Regions from separate parts of the Shinella sp. 20P9.1.1 genome, predicted to be linked through region 3. Evidence: predicted binding sites of a transcription regulator. Region 3 holds the regulator's gene; each other region holds the start of a gene.
The links. Region 3 encodes LexA, which represses DNA repair genes until DNA is damaged. Its sites were predicted from a motif close to TGTTCNNNNTGTGTTCNG; they were not measured.
Positions count from the first base shown of each region.

Region 1 (4,210 bases), on a different contig from region 3:
GGCCGTACCGGATGAGGCGAGGTTTCCCGGACGAGGTGGATCAATCGTCCTGCCGCAGCGGCCGGAAACTCATGCGGTGGAGCCGGCAGGGGCCGAGGGTCTGGATCGCGGTGCGATGCACCTCTGTGGCATAGCCGGCATGAATGGTGAAGCCGTAGCCGGGGAAGGTGGATTCGGCGCGCGCCATCATGCGGTCACGCGTGACTTTGGCGACGATCGAGGCGGCGGCGATGGAGACGGACAGCGCATCGCCCTTGACGACGGCACGGCCTTCGCAGGCTAGGCCCGGCGGCACGTCGCGGCCGTCTGTCAGCACCAGCTTCGGCGCGATCTCCAGCCCGGCGACGGCGCGGCGCATGGCGTCAAGGCTGGCCTTGCGGATGTCCGTGTCGTCGATGCGGCGCGACCCGCTGGAGGCGACGGAGACGAAAGCCGATTGCAGGATCTGCGTGAAAAGCAGCTCGCGCCTTGCCGCCGTCAGCTTTTTGGAATCGTTCAGCCCTTCCGGAATGTCGTCCGGATCGAGGATCACGGCGGCGGCCACGACGGGGCCGGCGAGCGGCCCGCGCCCGGCCTCGTCCGTGCCGGCGACGGGCCAAAGGCCGCGCTTGCGGGCAGCGATCTCCATCGCAAAATCCGGCCCGTCGGGCAGCGCGAAAAGAAGGCGGGAATCGGAGGATGTGCTCTTGGCCATGCGGGGACCTTGCACATCCGTCCGATTCCCTGCAAGTCCTCCGACAGGGGCGGCGGTCGGAGGAACGCCCGGCGCGTCCAGGGGCTGACGCTGCCGGAAGAGGTTTTGCGACGCCCGCACCGGAATGGTGCGGACCCCGCAGATTCGATTCAAGTTCCCCCCGCCCGCTACCGGCAGCGCCGTCACAACAGCAGAACTACCGCATGTGCGTGAAGGACTTGCCTCCTGCCTTTCTCCCCAACGGGGAGAAGGTCGCGACAGCGGGACGAGGGGGCCTCGCTGACGTCAAACGGTGCACCATCCCCCTCATCCCCTGCGCAACATGTTGCGCCTGAACCCTTCGGGCCACCTTCTCCCCGAGGGGGAGAAGGGAAAAGCGAGACCGTCGTCTCCCATGCGATGCGAAGCCATGCTCACAGCAGCGATAGCTGCACGCCGCTGCCGGACGGCGGAATGAACTGGTCGCTGGCGAGGCTGCGCCGGGTGCGGGTCAGCCCCAGCCGCTTGGATGCCATTTCGAAGCGCCGCGCGATCTGCCAGGCATAGGGACCGGCTCCCTTCATGCGCTTGCCGAATTCGGCGTCGTAGTCCTTGCCGTCGCGCATCGAGCGCACCAGCGACATGACATGGCGGTAGCGGTCCGGATAGTTGCGCAGCAGCCATTCCCGGAAGAGCGGGCTCACTTCGAGCGGCAGGCGCAGCAGCACGTAGCTTGCCTCCAGCGCCCCGGCCGCCTTGCCCGAATCAAGCACGCGCTCGACCTCATGGTCGTTGAGGCCCGGAATGATCGGCGCCATCATGACGGCGGTCGGGATACCGGCCTCCGAAAGCGCGCGGATCGCTTCCAGCCGGCGCGACGGGGTCGCGGCGCGCGGCTCCATGGTGCGGGCGAGCTTGCGGTCGAGCGTCGTGACGGACAGGCCGACCCAGGCAAGGCCGCGGGCGGCCATGCGCGAGAGGATATCGATGTCGCGCATGACGAGCGCCGACTTGGTGACGATGGAGACCGGGTGGTTCGCCTTGTCGAGCACTTCGAGGATCTGGCGCATGATCCGCCATTCCTTCTCGATCGGCTGGTAGGGGTCCGTATTGGTGCCGATGGCGATGACGCGCGGCTTGTAGCCGGGCTTGGAAAGCTCGCGCTCCAGAAGTTTCGGCGCATCGGGTTTGGCAAACAGCTTCGCCTCGAAATCGAGGCCGGCCGAGAGTCCCATGAAGGCATGCGTGGGTCGGGCGAAGCAATAGATGCAGCCATGCTCGCAGCCGCGATAGGGATTGATCGACCGGTCAAAGGGAATGTCGGGCGATTCGTTACGGGTGATGATCGTGCGCGGCTTTTCGACCTGCACGTCCGTGCGGAAGGGCGGCAGGTCTTCCAGCGTCTGCCAGCCGTCGTCGAAGCCTTCCCGCGTCAGCGGTTCGAAGCGGCCGGTGAAATTCAGCCCGGCGCCGCGGCCGCGCCGGCGGTCCCCGTCGATGCGCATGCCCGTTTCAGCCAGCAGCGCTTCGGCAACGTCTTTCGTGTGGCTGGGCGCAAGCGCGCCCTGCCTGAGGCTCACAAGATCGTTCATGGCTGTCTCCGGGGAGCGATGGGCTCCGGTTCAAAGACTATATTCCTATCGCCGGAATGAGAACATTGCAAGAACAAAATTCCGTTCCACTGCTAACCATCACCGGAAGTCGGCTTGGGCGGGCGATGGAAATCCATGCTGCAATGCGGTATTGAAGGGGATGCTGACGATCATCATGGAATGCCGGGACAACGAAGCGGAACTGGCGCAGACCCTTTCGGCGCTGGTGAGCGGCGCGGTCGAGGGCGTTGTGCGCGACGTGATCGTGCTTGACCAGGGTTCGCGCGACGGCTCCTCGAAAGTGGCGGACGCGGCAGGATGCCGCTTCCTCACCGATTGGGACATGAAGGATCTGGTGCGCTCGGCGCGCGGTGACTGGCTGCTCTTGCTGGAGCCCGGCGCACGGCCGCTTTCGGGCTGGGTGGAGGCGGTGGTCGACCATGTGGCGATCAACGGCAATCCGGCGCGCTTCCTGGGATCGCGCAATCACCGCCGGCCGTTCTTCCAGCGGCTTGGGCGCCGGATGGCGCCCTTGGAGCACGGCTATCTCGTCAGCAAGCGCGAGGCCTCTGCGGCGGCGCGCTCGGGCATGACGCTTGCGGATCTGGCAAAGGGTGCCGGTGTACGGACCCTCGTTGCCGAGATCGTGCCGGCCTGGGCGGTAAAGGCTCTTCGCGCCGGCATGACCCCCTAAAATATTGTCCTATCTAGAGCAGGAAGTCACCGACCACCAGGCTGCTGGCGCCGCGCACCTCGATCTGGAAATCGGCACGCCCGTCGCCATTGACGTCGCCGGAGACAATGCCGCCTGCGAAGCGCACTTCGCCGGCCGTGTTGGAGAAGGCGTGGCTGCCGACGAAGCTGAAGGCCTGGTTGCCGCCCGTGCCGGTGTTGGCGTCGATGTCGCGCAGGTCGATTCTGTCGCCCTGGCCATGGTTGAAGTCGAGGATGACGTCGCGGCGGGCGCCGACGACCGTTTCCGCAATGGCATTGAAGTCGAAGCGATCCGCACCGGCATCGCCCTGCAGGAGGTCCATGCCGCGACCGCCGACGAGCACGTCATTGTTGCCGCGGCCGGCCAGCGCGTCGTCGCCATTGAGGCCTTTCAGCGTGTTGGCGGCACCCGAGCCGAAGATGGCGTCGCCGGCATTCGTGCCCTCGGCGTTTTCGATGCTGACGAGGGTTTCGAAGCGGTTGGCGCCGGTCTGTGCAAGGCCCTGCTGCAGGTCGATGCCGACGCCGGAGCCGCCGAGAACATTGTCGTCGTCGCGGGGCAGGTAGCTGATCGAATCGATGCCCGCGCCGCCGTTGAAGGTGTTCTGCTGGCCGACCGAGAAGAATTTGTCGTTGCCGTTCTCGCCGAAATAGCTGCTCTTGAAGGTGCTGACCGCGATCGTGTCGTTGCCGTCGCCGGCCCTGACGGTATCGCCAAGTTCATTGGAGAAGGAGCCGAAGCCCGTGCCGACATAGGTGTCGTTGCCCGCGCCGAGCAGGATGACGTTGCCGTCTTCCTTGACATTGACGACGCTGTCATTGCCGGCGCCGGCATCGACGAAGTTCCGGCCGCCGAAATCGTCGGAGCGGTCGAGAATGATCGTGTCGTCGCCGCCGAGCGTGCGAAGGGTGACCTCGGTGTTGTTGATATTGCCGCCCTGGGTGAAGCGGTCTGCGCCGTTGGTGCCGGTGATCGTTGCCATGTCGCTCTCTCCTTTGCTCTCTGTGATGAGAACCTTAGGGGAGGGTGGAATGGCGCGCAGTGTCCTATGGAACAGGTCAGCCGGCCGAGCGCTTCAGGTGCTCGTCAAGGCGCGGCATGATTTCCACGAAGTTGCAGGGCATGTGGCGGTAGTCGAGCTGTGCCTTGAGGATACCGTCCCAGGCGTCCTTGCAGGCGCCGGGCGAGCCCGGCAGCACGAAGATGAAGGTGGCGTTGAGCACACCGCCC
Region 1 covers NZ_JBYOLC010000018.1:57,780-61,989, reverse strand. Annotated here, with positions in the region: gene rnhB (ribonuclease HII) at 41-694, opposite strand; gene AC27VQ_RS23630 (PA0069 family radical SAM protein) at 1,108-2,265, opposite strand; gene AC27VQ_RS23625 (glycosyl transferase) at 2,426-2,959, shown strand; gene AC27VQ_RS23620 (calcium-binding protein) at 2,973-3,962, opposite strand; gene moaB (molybdenum cofactor biosynthesis protein B) at 4,039-4,210, opposite strand, start outside.
Region 1: a site for LexA is predicted at 2,324-2,341, ahead of AC27VQ_RS23630 (PA0069 family radical SAM protein). Genes of this name have one in related genera too.

Region 2 (4,210 bases), on a different contig from region 3:
ACGAGAAATGCGAGGTGACCTGGAGTTCGGCGTAGCGTGGCGTCATGCGAAAATCCCGTGCAGGAACCAGCGGCCGATGCCGTTGACGATCTGCTGCTCCTCGCCCGAACGGAACAGCCAGAAGCGTTCGCCCTCCGCATCCTCCACCTGGAAATAATCGCGCACGGCGGCAAGCTCGGCATCGCGCTTCCACCATTCACCGAAGATGCGCTCGGGGCCGTCGGCGCGCTGCACACGCCGGCGCACGCCACGCCATGTGAAGAAGGCGGGCGGATGGTCGGGCATCAGCGCCATGACCTCGATCGGCTCCGGGCGGGCGAGAAGCCGCGCCGGGCGCGGCCAGCGACCGGGCCATGTCGCGCCATCATCGGGCGCAAGCGGCGGTATGCGGTGGATGGAACGTTCCGGCACGTCGCTTTCGACCGGCGCGAGGCGATAGAGCCGGCGGGCGCCGATGCGGTTCGCGATGACATCGACAAGGCCGGCAATATCGGCCTGCTCTTCCTCGATCAGCGAGGAGACGGCCTGCTGCAGGACAAGCGGTTCGGCAAGCGTCGCCGTGAGCTCCATGATCTCGATGCCGAAGCCCGGATCGATCGTCTCGATACGGTCGCAGAGCAGCCGGACGAGGCGCTTTTCATCGCGCACGGCGCGGGCCGTGCCGACGCGGATGGCCTGCAGCGTGTTGTCGACGCGGTGAAAGATCAGATCGAGCCGGCGGGCGCCGAGACCGCGTTTTTCCAGCGTCCGGCAGAGATCGCCGACGAGCTCGGATGTGTAGCGCGCAATGGTCTCGGCCGCGCCGATCGGTTCGCCGAAAACCTTGCGCACGCTGACGCGTTCGGGGTCGCGCAGGGGATCGACGGGCTCGGAAACCGTGCCCTGCACCTGGTCGAGCCGGCGGCCGAGGCCTGCGCCGAAACGCAGCACGAGGGGCGCACGCGGCACGGCGAGCACCTCGCCGATCGTGGCAAAGCCCAGCACATGCAGACCGGTCACGGTTTCCGGCGCAATCCGCAGACCGGGGATCGGCAAGGGCGCCACGGCCTTGCCGGCCGCGCCCGGCGGGATGACGCAGACGGGTGCCGCCAGGAATCGGGCGGCGGCATGCGCCGCGCCCCATGTATCGGCCACCGCCGCACGAGCGAAAATGCCGGAAGCACCGAGACGGTTGACGAGACCGGTCAGCATGCGCTCCTCGCCGCCATGCAAATGGTCGGCGCCAGTCGTGTCGATGACGAGCCCATCCGGCGGATCGGGCGCGACGATGGGGGCATAATGCTGCAAGGCCCAGAGGGAGAGACGGTTGAGGGCCGCAGCATCAGCGGCGGGATCGGCCGGCAAGGTGAGAATATCCGGCACCAGCGCATGGGCCTTGGCAAGCGGCATGCCGACGCGCAGGCCCGCCTGCTCGGCCACCCGGCTCACCGCGGTGAGAACGCGGCGCGCGCCATCACGGCCGACGAGAACGAGCCGCTGGTCAGCCGGTGGCGCCGCGGCTCCGAGGGAGCGCCGCAGCCGATCGATCGGCCAGCCGGGAAGAAAAAGCGATACGACCCTCGCCATCGGTTGCCTCCACGTCAAATTCCGCCGCGGCACCGGCCCGGCAACGGGTCAGTTCCAGCAGCCAGCGCGCCCGGCCGATGCCCGGCACGGGAAGGGCCAGGGATGGCCGGACGGACACCCGCCAGCGCGTAACGGCGGCCGTCGGTTGATCAAAGGCTGCCGCTTCCTTCAAATGTCGGAAACGCCTAAGTGCGAGGCCGAGCGTGCCGCCGGCCTCCGCCGCCAGTTGCAGGCGGCGCGAAGCCGTCATCGACAGGCGCGCGACCTCCGCCACGACGGCGCCGAGCCCGCCATGGCGCAGTCCCTCCTCGAAACAGAGGAGCAGGCTCTTTTCGTCGCCCGCTTCGACATAGATGACACGGCCAGGTGCCAGCCCCGCCTGCGCCAATGCCGGCGCGAAGAGGTCCGACCGCGTCAGGCACCACAGCACCTGCCCCTTGGTGCGCGCCGCTATGCCGGCGGCAAAGAGCATGGCGGCCGCCCCCTCGACGGCATCGTTGCCGCCGCCGCAGACCTCATGCAGGCTGGCCAGCGCCAGCCCGCCGCCCGGCAGGCGCTCGTCGATCTCGGGCACACCGAAGGGCAGCACCGCCCGGTCGCGCGCAGCGCGGCCGTCGAACTGCCGGATGCGGTCGCGCAGATCGGCGACAACGGCACTGGCGGCGAAGGCGGACATTGGCGGGCGGCTCCTTGACGAGAATTTTCGTTCTCTTTTTGTTCTTAAACAAAAGGAGAGTCAATCGCCCTTGCCTGCCACAGCGATCACAGTTTGAATCAAAGACGGGAACCAAGTGGCGCGGCGGAAGTTCTTCCCTTTGCCATTCCATTCAATCCAGGAGACATGTCCATGGCTGACGAAAAGAGCACCGGAAAGCGCACGCTTGGCGTCGTCGAAGGGCGAGACAGCATTTCTGAGGACGTCCGCGTCGCCGAAGCGGAAGCCTCGGTCACCGAACAGATCGAAGCCTTGAAAGCGGAGATCAGCCGGCTGAAGGAATCCGCAGGCCTGATTGCCGAAGGCACCGGCCAGCTCGCCGTCGCCAAGGCGGAATCGCTGCGCGAGGATTTGCGCCAGACCATTCAGAGCAATCCGCTGGCCACGCTGGCGGGGGCAGCCTTCATCGGCTACCTCTTTGGCCTGCGCCACCGCTGAACACCCTAATCGAACGACATAAAAAAGCCCGGCAATGCCGGGCTTTTCGGTGTTCAGAACCAGCGCTGGCGGCGCGGTGGCTCGCTTTCGAGGGAACCGAGCAGATAGCCCAGGACGACACCGGCAAGACCGGCGGCCAGAACGACGGTCGAAAGACCGGCCGGATGCTCGCGCGCCGCCTGCGCGACGGCAGCACCCTCGGAGCGCACATATTTCGTTGCCGAGCGCACGGCCGGACGAGCCGCATCCACGGCATTGCCGGCGCGGTCGCGGATCGTCTCGTAGGCCTCGGTACCGCGATCGCCAAGATCCTTCTGGAGCGTGGCGATTTCGGCGCGAAGGGCGGAAATCTGAGATTGAACGTCAGTGCTTGCCATTACGGTCTCCTTGTCAGAATGAAGACCGAACGGATGGCGGGCGTCTTGGTTCCCGCAAAGAAGTGAAATCAGCTCGCCTGACGGCGGCCGTCGCGGCGGATCTGCGAGGGTGTATCGCCGAAGGCCGCGCGGAAACGGCGGGTGAAATGCGACAGGCTTTCGAAGCCGGTTTCGAGCGCGATCTCGATCAGCGGCTTGTTGGTGCGCACCACCATATTGAGGGCGGCGGCCATGCGGATCTTCATATAGATCGTGCTCGGCGAGGCGCCCATGTCGCTTTCGAACAGGCGCTCCAGCTGGCGTCGGGAGACACCCGTCATCGTGGCGATGCTGTCGATGGACAACAGGTCTTCCGTATGCTGCTCCATCATCATGATGGCGAGATGCACGCGCCGGTCTCGCGCCTCAAGGCCAAGCGGGTTGCGCGGCTGGAGGTCGGTGGCGTCGCGCCGGTGGCGGATCTGCAGGATTTCCAGCGCGTTGCGCTCCGCCGCCTCGCCGACATGGTGGCGCACGAGCGTTGCGGCCAGATCCGCTACGCTGCTGCCGCCGGCGCAGGTGGCGACCTTGCCGTCAAAGCGGAAGATCTGCTCCGACGTCGCTTCGATATCCGGGTAGCGAGCGCGGAATTCGCGGTGGTGCAGCCAGCTCACACAGGCCGTATGTCCCTTGAGCAGGCCCGCCTCGGCAAGGACGAAGCTGCCGGTACAGAGGCCGATCAGCCCGACACCGGCCTTGGCGGCCTTGGCCAGATAGGCGCGCGCATAGCTGTCGATCGGTTCATCGACCTTGAGCAGGCCGCCGACCACGGCGATATAGTCGAAAGCGGCGGGATCGGCGAAGGGCGCGGTCGGCGCGACCTGGATGCCGCTCGACGAGGAGATGAAATTGCGCGTGCTGCTCAAGACGTCCCAGTCGCAATTGACGCGGCGGGAGCGGTCCTCGCTGTCGCTGGCAAGCCGCAGCGTATCGACGAACAGCGCGAAGGCGGAGAGCGTGAAACTTTTCGACAGGATGAAACCGACGCGCAGCGCCTTGGGCGCCGCGTGGTTGCCCGTCTCCCGCGATGTCCGCACATCCACCGTCATCCGCATCTCCCGGGCCGCCTGCGGGG
Region 2 covers NZ_JBYOLC010000001.1:250,194-254,403, reverse strand. Annotated here, with positions in the region: gene AC27VQ_RS01160 (error-prone DNA polymerase) at 1-46, opposite strand, end outside; gene AC27VQ_RS01155 (DUF6504 family protein) at 43-1,566, opposite strand; gene AC27VQ_RS01150 (ImuA family protein) at 1,481-2,242, opposite strand; gene AC27VQ_RS01145 (hypothetical protein) at 2,414-2,719, shown strand; gene AC27VQ_RS01140 (hypothetical protein) at 2,773-3,096, opposite strand; gene AC27VQ_RS01135 (GlxA family transcriptional regulator) at 3,165-4,184, opposite strand.
Region 2: a site for LexA is predicted at 2,271-2,288, ahead of AC27VQ_RS01150 (ImuA family protein). Genes of this name have one in related genera too.

Region 3 (4,210 bases):
TGCCTTCGACGGCACAGCCGGCCCCGGCGAGGCCGTGCGCATCTTCACCGGCGCGCCAATGTCTGCCTTCGCAGATACCGTTCTGCTGCAGGAAGACGCGGAGAAGCTGGAGGATGGACGCATCCGCACCACCTTCCTCACGCCCAAAGGCCGCCATATCCGCCCGCGCGGCCAGGATTTTTCGGAACGCGACGTGCTGCTCAAGGCCGGCGATATGCTCGATGCCGGCCGTCTCACCGTCGCCGCTGCGATGAACCACGCCGAGCTCACGGTCTACGCCCGCCCCCGCATCGCCGTGCTCGCTACGGGCGACGAACTCGTCACGCCCGGCACATCGCCCGGCACAAGCCAGATCATCGCCTCCAACACCTATGGCGTCTCCGCCATCGCGCGCGCTTCCGGTGCCGAGATCATCGACCTCGGCATTGTCGGCGACGATAAAAAGGCGATCCTCGAGGCCGTGCAGAGGGCACTTGCCTTGGATATCGACGTGCTCGTCACACTCGGCGGCGCCTCGGTCGGCGATTTCGATCTCGTGCAGCCGGTGCTCGGCGAAGCCGGCATGGAACTCGATTTCTGGCGCATCGCCATGCGTCCCGGAAAACCGCTGATGGTCGGCCGCCTTGGCGATATCCAGATCGTCGGCCTGCCGGGCAATCCCGTCTCCAGCCTCGTCTGCGCGCTGCTTTTCCTGGAGCCGCTGACGCGCCGCCTCGCCCGCCTGCCGGCGAATGACCGCGTTTACAAGGCCGTCACCGCCGTGCCGGTCAAGGAAAACGACCACCGGCAGGACTACATTCGCTCCCGCATCACCCGCGGGCCGGATGGAGATTTGCAGGTGACGCCCTTCGACAAGCAGGATTCTTCGATGATGCGAATCTTCGCGGAATCCGAAGGCCTGCTCATCCGCCCGCCGAACGCGCCCTCCGTCGAAGCCGGCGTTGCTTGCGACGTCCTTATGGTACGCCAGCCACCCCCCTGAACAGTATTATTGTTTCAGCAGCCCCTTGCGGAACACAAATGGAACAGATAGTGTCTGTTCTGGATTTGTTTCACGATTCTCGGTGGAGAGACCATGCTGACGCGCAAACAACAGGAGCTGCTCCTGTTCATTCACGAGCGTATGAAGGAATCCGGTATTCCGCCGTCTTTCGACGAGATGAAGGATGCCCTGGATTTGGCCTCCAAATCCGGCATCCATCGCCTCATCACGGCGCTTGAAGAGCGCGGCTTCATCCGCCGCCTGCCGAACCGGGCGCGGGCACTGGAAGTCATCAAGCTTCCCGAGGCCTATTCACCGATCCAGCAGCCCCGCCGTGGGTTCTCACCCACCGTCGTAGAAGGCAGCCGCGGCAAACAACCGATGGCGCCGGCGCCCTCCCAGCGTGTCGCAACACCGCAGTCCGATCTCATGCCCTCCTCGGTCTCCGTACCTGTCATGGGCCGCATCGCCGCCGGCGTGCCGATCTCCGCCATCCAGAACAACACGCATGATATCACTGTCCCGGCCGAAATGATCGGCGTCGGCGATCACTATGCGCTCGAGGTGAAGGGCGATTCGATGATCGAAGCCGGCATCTTCGATGGCGACACGGTCATCATTCGCGATACCAGCAGTGCCAATCCCGGCGAAATCATCGTAGCCCTCGTCGACGATGAAGAAGCCACGCTGAAGCGCTTCCGCCGTAAGGGTGCGTCGATTGCGCTGGAAGCCGCAAACCCTGCTTATGAAACCCGCATCTTCGGTCCGGATCGCGTCAAAATCCAGGGCAAGCTTGTGGGCCTTATTCGGCGCTACAACTAACCAGGCCAAACTCGAGACGTCGTAAGTGCCCCGAGGGCATTAGCTTTCATGGACTGTGCGGCCTTCGAGGTGAAGGTGCGGGAGCTTTTGGTTCAGGAAATGGTTTATGCTGCCGGCCAACTCAGCTGCTCAATTCAGAAGTCGCTCGAAATGGCTGCGTCGGTTTCATTGATTTCGCCTTGAGTATCGCGTTGAGGGCGTTCTCCCTCTGCGTTGCCACTCGTATACGTTCCGGTTCGCCAATCATAAGTCCGATGGCGCGACCACGGGCGATCCAGCGTTTCGATAGCTGGTATTATGCTGGCTTCCAGTATGAACGGTGCATTTTCCTCTTCGCCGGGGATGATTTCCAGGGCGCCGGTGCGCCGAAGATGGCGAGCGGTGATGAGCCTTGCGCCGGAGCGGCAAGCGGCGGTCCGAAGCGGCGCCTGCGTGACGACGACGTCTGCGGCGTCGCAGGCCGTGCCAAGAAATGCGACGTCGTCAAGCGTGACGATGCGCCATTCGTTTGGTGAAACAGCCACGCAGAAAGCCTTCGTCTCGCAGATGAAACCCGCCTGGCTTGCTGCCGCGTCGAACGCAGACGCCATGGCCGCTTTCGCCTTTTCGCGGTTTGCCCGGTGGCGTGACGATTTTCGCTTTTTCGCGGTTTCGACAGCGGTAGCTTCCTCTTCAACTGTCAAACCGGCGGTCTTTCTCATCGTCGGCTTGACGACGTCGCCCAGCCGCAGGGCCCGGCGCCATTGCGCGTAGACGAAATCCGGCGGACGGGCACGGTTCGTCGCAACGCCATCGTCGCGCAGGATAGCAACGAGGCGACCGTCCTCCGAGATCAGGACCTCGGGTCTTACGGGATCACCCGGCCAGAATGCGATGGCAATGCCGATCAGCACGAGCAATGTACCGGCATGGCGAAGGCGTGTGCGCAGGATGCAGACGAGCCCGCCGCCAAAACCGATCAGCAGGAAGGCGGCAGGCGGAATGCGGCCGGTGACGATCTCGCCCTTCCAGCTGGCGACCCAGTTGGACAGGGCGATCATCCACTCGATCCCCTTGCCCATGATGGCGAAAGGAATGGCATCCAGCCCGAAGGGCATCAGCAGCACGGCGACAAGGCCGAACGGCATGACGATGGCGCTGATGGCGGGCATGGTGAGGAGGTTGCCCGCCAACCCGTAGGCCGGAATCCGGTTGAAGTGGCCGATCGAATAGATCAGCGTCGAAAAACCGCCGATCAGCGAGGAGAGCATCAATCCGCCAAGGAAGCGGCCGGTCGAACCGCCGGCGGCCCGCAACATGCCGCCCCGGCCTTCCCGTTTCACCGGCCGCTCGCGCCATGCCGCATAGCCGGCGACGAGCCCCAGCGTTGCGGCATAGGACATCTGGAAACCGGGATTGGTGATGGCCGAGGGCGTGACCACCAGAATGAGGATGGCCGAAAGGGCGACATTTCGCAGGCTGATCGCCGACCGTCCGAACAGCACGGCGACGAGCATGACGCAGATCATGATCCACGAACGCACCGCCGAAAGTGCCCCACCCGACACGAGTATATAGAGCGTCACCATGACGAGCGCCCCGACGGCGGCGATTTTCTTTGCCGGATATCGCTCGGCAAAGCCGGGGATCAGTGCCATCAGCATGCGTGCGCCGACAAGAAATGTGCCGGCCGCAAGCACCATGTTCAGCCCGGAAATCGCCAACACATGGGCAAGCCCCGCCTGCCGCAACGCCTCCACCGTTTCCGGGCTGATCGCACGCTGTTCGGCCGTCACCAAGGCGGCGGCGATCGCGCCGGCATCGCCATCGATCCGGCTACGGATATGCTCGGTCAGATTGTTGCGCCACGTCGCGATTTCCTGCCGGATCCGCTCCTCCAGACCGGCCGGCGCCGCTGCAATCCGTTCGGGCGCCTGGTAGAAATAGCCGACCGCCCCGGTGCCGGCGAAATAGGCGTCGAAGGCAAAATCGTTGAGCCCCGTCAATGCGGGACCGGAGGGCGGATTGAGCCGCGCGCGGCCAGCAATGCCGTCGCCGATCACGATCGGTTCGTGCCTGTTGCGGGCGAGAACCGTCACCACATCAGGCGCACGTTTCAAGGTGGGATCGCGTGTCGCCGTAAGGGCAATGCGATAGCGGATTGCACCTCGCCCGTCGCTTTCGCGCGACAGCACGCGGCCGGTGATCTCGGTGGTCACGGGCGCATCGAGCAGGACGGTGTCGAGCCGGGCACTTTCGAAGGCCGCCAGCAGCATGCCGATGGGCACGAGAAACGCAGCGCCTGCGGCAAGCGCTCGCCAGTCTTCCCGGTGTCGCAGGCGCCAGGCAGGCCAGAAGGTGATGAAAGCGATGAAAAGGAGGGCGAGAACGGAGGGATTGGAGATAGCCGCAAACCAGAGTGCTGCT
Region 3 covers NZ_JBYOLC010000011.1:43,559-47,768, forward strand. Annotated here, with positions in the region: gene AC27VQ_RS18670 (molybdopterin molybdotransferase MoeA) at 1-982, shown strand, start outside; gene lexA (transcriptional repressor LexA) at 1,076-1,804, shown strand; gene AC27VQ_RS18680 (ComEC/Rec2 family competence protein) at 1,939-4,210, opposite strand, start outside.

Region 4 (4,210 bases), on a different contig from region 3:
CGGCAAAGACCGCACCCCAGAGGCCCGCATAGAACTGCATGGACCACGGGTCCTCCTTCTGCGCGACGAGACGTGTCAGAAGGAAGAAAAGGGCAAGCGAGAAGGCTGCGACGACCGGCAGCAGCGCGATCCAGCCCACCTCCTGCAGGCTCGGCTGGATGACCAGCAGCGAACCGAAGAAACCGACGCCGCAGGCCGTGTAGCGCCGCCAGCCGATGGTCTCCTTGAGGAAGATCGCGCCGAGAATGGTGAGGATGATCGGCTCGACGAAGAAGATCGCGATGGCATCGGCCACCTCCATCACGGCGAGCGGCGTGACGAAGCTGATCATGGTGATCGCCATCAGCAGGCCGCGGGCGGCATGCAGACCCATCTTGCGCCAGGTCACATCAAACAGCGTGCCGCGATAAAGACAGATCGGCCCCAGCACCGTCATCTGGAACAGCAGACGCACGAAGGTGATCTCGGTTGCCGGAACGGCCGTCACCGCAAGCTTGGCGAAGATATCGATGATCGGCGAGATGAGCACCGAGAGCACCATGAGGAGGAGCCCGAAGCCGATCTCCTGGCGCGGCGGCGTGGTGGCAGATGAGGTCATGTGTGTTCCGCAACCCGTCGCTTTTCGGCGATGACCCGCCGGCACCAGCCGGCAAAGGCTTCGATGGCGGGGTCGCGCAGGACAGGGCTTTCATTCAGCGTTTCGTGGCGCATTCCGCGATAGACCGTTGTCGTGACGTCCTCAAGCCGTGATTTTTTCAGTCGCTCGGCAAAGGCCAGCGTCGCCTTGCCGAAATCCGTGGCGGGATCCTCGTCGCCGCCGACGAGATTGACCGGCAGGTTTTTCGGGAGCTTCGAAATTCCCTCTGCCGAGGCGTCGGCGAAGGTGACGGCGAAGATGTCGATCCACATGGAGACATTGATATCGAAGCCGCAGAGCGGATCGGCGATATAGGCATCGACTTCAGCGGCATTGTGCGACAGCCAGTCGAAGGCGGTACGGTGTCCGGCAATCGCCTTGCCCCAGGCGGCGAAGGTGAGGCGGGGCAGGATACCGCTCGGCACGTCGGAACCCTTCAGCATGCGCTCGGCGGCGAGAACCACCTGGGCGATGCGCCCGGCAAAACCGGGTTCGAGATTGGAGTTCCAGACGGCCAGCGCATCGATATCGGCCGGGTGGGTCTCGGCGAAGGCCAGCGCCATGAGCCCGCCCATCGAATGGCCGAACAGCACGACCGGCAGGCCGGCATGGCGGGAAACCGCGTGGTCGCGCACCGCCCGCATGTCCGCGATCACCCGCGAAATGCCGTTGCGCGGCGCAAACTGGCCCTGCGGCGCATCCGGTGCGGTGGTGAAACCGTGGCCGCGATGATCATGCGCATAGACATGCAGCCCTTCGCCCGCCATGCGCGCGGCAAAGGCGGCGTAGCGCGCACTGTGTTCGGCAAGGCCATGACTCACAAGCAGGATACCGCACGCCTCGCCGCGCGCCGCCTCGTGGCGCAGCGCAAGCGTCGCGCCGGTTGCGCTCTTCAGCGTCTCTGCCTCTGAAAACACGGTCCGTCCTCCATTTCCTAGAGGTCAACGCGATTTGCCATGCAAAGACAATGGGATGACGCGTGTATTTTTGCTTCTGCTCCCGCATTTCGCGATTTATCCGATTCATGGTTGCATTTTCTTGGTTTTTGGTTGCATATGATCTTGTTTTGTTCTCATTCGGGAGCCGGTCATGATGACGAATGCTGCCTTGCCGTTCAAAGACGTCTTTTCTTTTTTTGTCCTGTGTCTTGCCTGCCTTGGTCTCCCGCATCCGGTCGCCGCACAGTCCGTGCCGGAAAAGGTCATGGTGCGGGAAGTCCTTTCCGTCAGCTGGCAGCGCGGTTATTGCGCGGCGCGGTCGAAAAGCCGGGGCTGCGCCGATTTTGCGGCGACGTCGCCGGCGGCCAAGCAGTTTTCGCTGCTGGGCCGCTTCCAGGTGCGGAAAAGCTATTGCGGCATCGATGCCGCGCTCCAGCAGAAGGCGCGCAAGGGCAAATGGACGGACCTGCCGGAAATCGTGCTGGCATCGGCCACGAAGGACCGACTGCTTGCCGCCATGCCTGCCGCGAAGCTCGGCCTCGACCGGCAGCAATGGCTGAGAAGCGGCAGCTGCGTCGCTGCCTCGGCAGAGGTCTATTACAGCCGCTCGCTGGACTTGCTCGACCAGTTGAACGCCTCTCCGGTGCCCGCCCTTTTCAACGGTAAAGCCGGAGCGACGGTGACGCTTACGGAGGTCCGCGCCACCTTCGACAAGGCTTTCGGTCCCGGTACCGGGGAGCGCGTTCGGCTCAGCTGCCGCAAGGGTGCGGATGGCAAGCCCATCGTCATCGGCCTCACCATCGGGCTTGCGGCGGGTGAGGGCACGCTGGAAACCTTGATCGACGGCTCCTCACCCACCAAGTCGCGCTGCACCGAGGGTGCGACGGGTATGGCGCAGGCGGGTTAGGGTCGGGCGGCTGTGGCGGACGGCGGGCCTCTGCCGGTCGGCTGTGTCGAGGATATTGTTCGCGTGGAGGGTCGCGCACGGTCCGTCACCTGGGTGATGGATTGCCATTCGCCTGTGCGCCGCGGCTTTCGCAGATTGCCGCGGGCGGAGAATTACCCTACATAGCGGGCAAATTTGTCCGATCCGGAGCACGTTCGCATGGCACGCCAGTTCATCTATCATATGTCGGGGCTCAACAAGGCCTACGGCGCCAAGAAAATCCTCGAGAACGTCAACCTGTCGTTCTATCCCGATGCCAAGATCGGTATCCTCGGCCCGAACGGTGCGGGTAAGTCGACGGTGCTGCGCATCATCGCCGGTCAGGACAAGGAATATACCGGTGAAGCCTGGCTCGCCGAAGGTGCGACGGTCGGCTATCTGGAACAGGAGCCGAAGCTCGATCCGGCCAAGACCGCCTTCGAGAACGTCATGGAAGGCGTGGCCGACAAGCAGGCCGTGCTCGACCGCTACAACGAACTGATGATGAACTATTCCGACGAGACGGCGGACGAGGGCGCCAAGCTCCAGGATATCATCGACAGCCAGAACCTCTGGGATCTGGAACAGCAGGTCGAAATGGCGATGGAAGCCCTGCGCTGCCCGCCGAAGGACGCCGACGTCACCCTGCTGTCGGGTGGTGAGCGCCGCCGTATCGCGCTCTGCCGCCTGCTTCTGTCGCAGCCCGACCTGCTGCTGCTCGACGAACCGACCAACCATCTCGACGCCGAGACCATCGCCTGGCTGGAAAAGCACCTGCGCGATTATCCGGGTGCCGTGATGATGATCACCCACGACCGCTACTTCCTCGACAACGTGACGGGCTGGATTCTCGAGCTCGACCGTGGCCGCGGCATTCCCTACGAAGGCAACTACTCCGCCTATCTGCGGGCCAAGGCCAAGCGCATGCAGCAGGAAAATCGCGAAGAAGCCGGCCGCCAGAAGGCGCTGTCGCGCGAACAGGAATGGATTGCCTCCAGCCCGAAGGCCCGCCAGGCCAAGTCCAAGGCCCGTATCAAGGCCTATGAGCAGCTGGTCGATGCGGCCGAGAACATCCGGCCCGGCGATGCGCAGATCATCATCCCGGTTTCCGAGCGCCTCGGCAACGTCGTCATCGAACTGGAAGGCATCAAGAAGGGCTTTGACGGCCGCACGCTGATCAACGACCTTTCGATCAAGCTGCCGCCGGGCGGCATCGTCGGCATCATCGGCCCGAACGGCGCCGGCAAATCGACGCTGTTCAAGATGATCACCGGTCAGGATAAGCCGGACGCTGGTTCGATCCGCATCGGCGATACCGTGCATCTCGGTTATGTCGACCAGAGCCGCGATGCGCTCGACGGCAACAAGACCGTCTGGGAGGAAATCTCCGGCGGCGCTGAGGTCATCAAGCTCGGCAAGTTCGACATGAACTCGCGCGCCTATTGCGGCGCCTTCAACTTCAAGGGCGGCGACCAGCAGCAGAAGGTCGGCAACCTCTCGGGCGGCCAGCGCAACCGCGTGCACCTCGCCAAGATGCTGAAGGCCGGCGGCAACGTTCTGCTGCTCGACGAACCGACCAACGACCTCGATACGGAAACGCTGGGTGCGCTGGAAAGTGCGCTGGAAAGCTTCGCCGGGTGCGCGATCATTATCAGCCACGATCGCATGTTCCTCGACCGTCTCGCGACGCATATCCTGGCCTTCGAAGGC
Region 4 covers NZ_JBYOLC010000007.1:135,662-139,871, forward strand. Annotated here, with positions in the region: gene AC27VQ_RS14150 (DMT family transporter) at 1-598, opposite strand, end outside; gene AC27VQ_RS14155 (alpha/beta fold hydrolase) at 595-1,554, opposite strand; gene AC27VQ_RS14160 (ribonuclease T2 family protein) at 1,841-2,482, shown strand; gene ettA (energy-dependent translational throttle protein EttA) at 2,681-4,210, shown strand, end outside.
Region 4: a site for LexA is predicted at 1,694-1,711, ahead of AC27VQ_RS14160 (ribonuclease T2 family protein). Genes of this name have one in related genera too.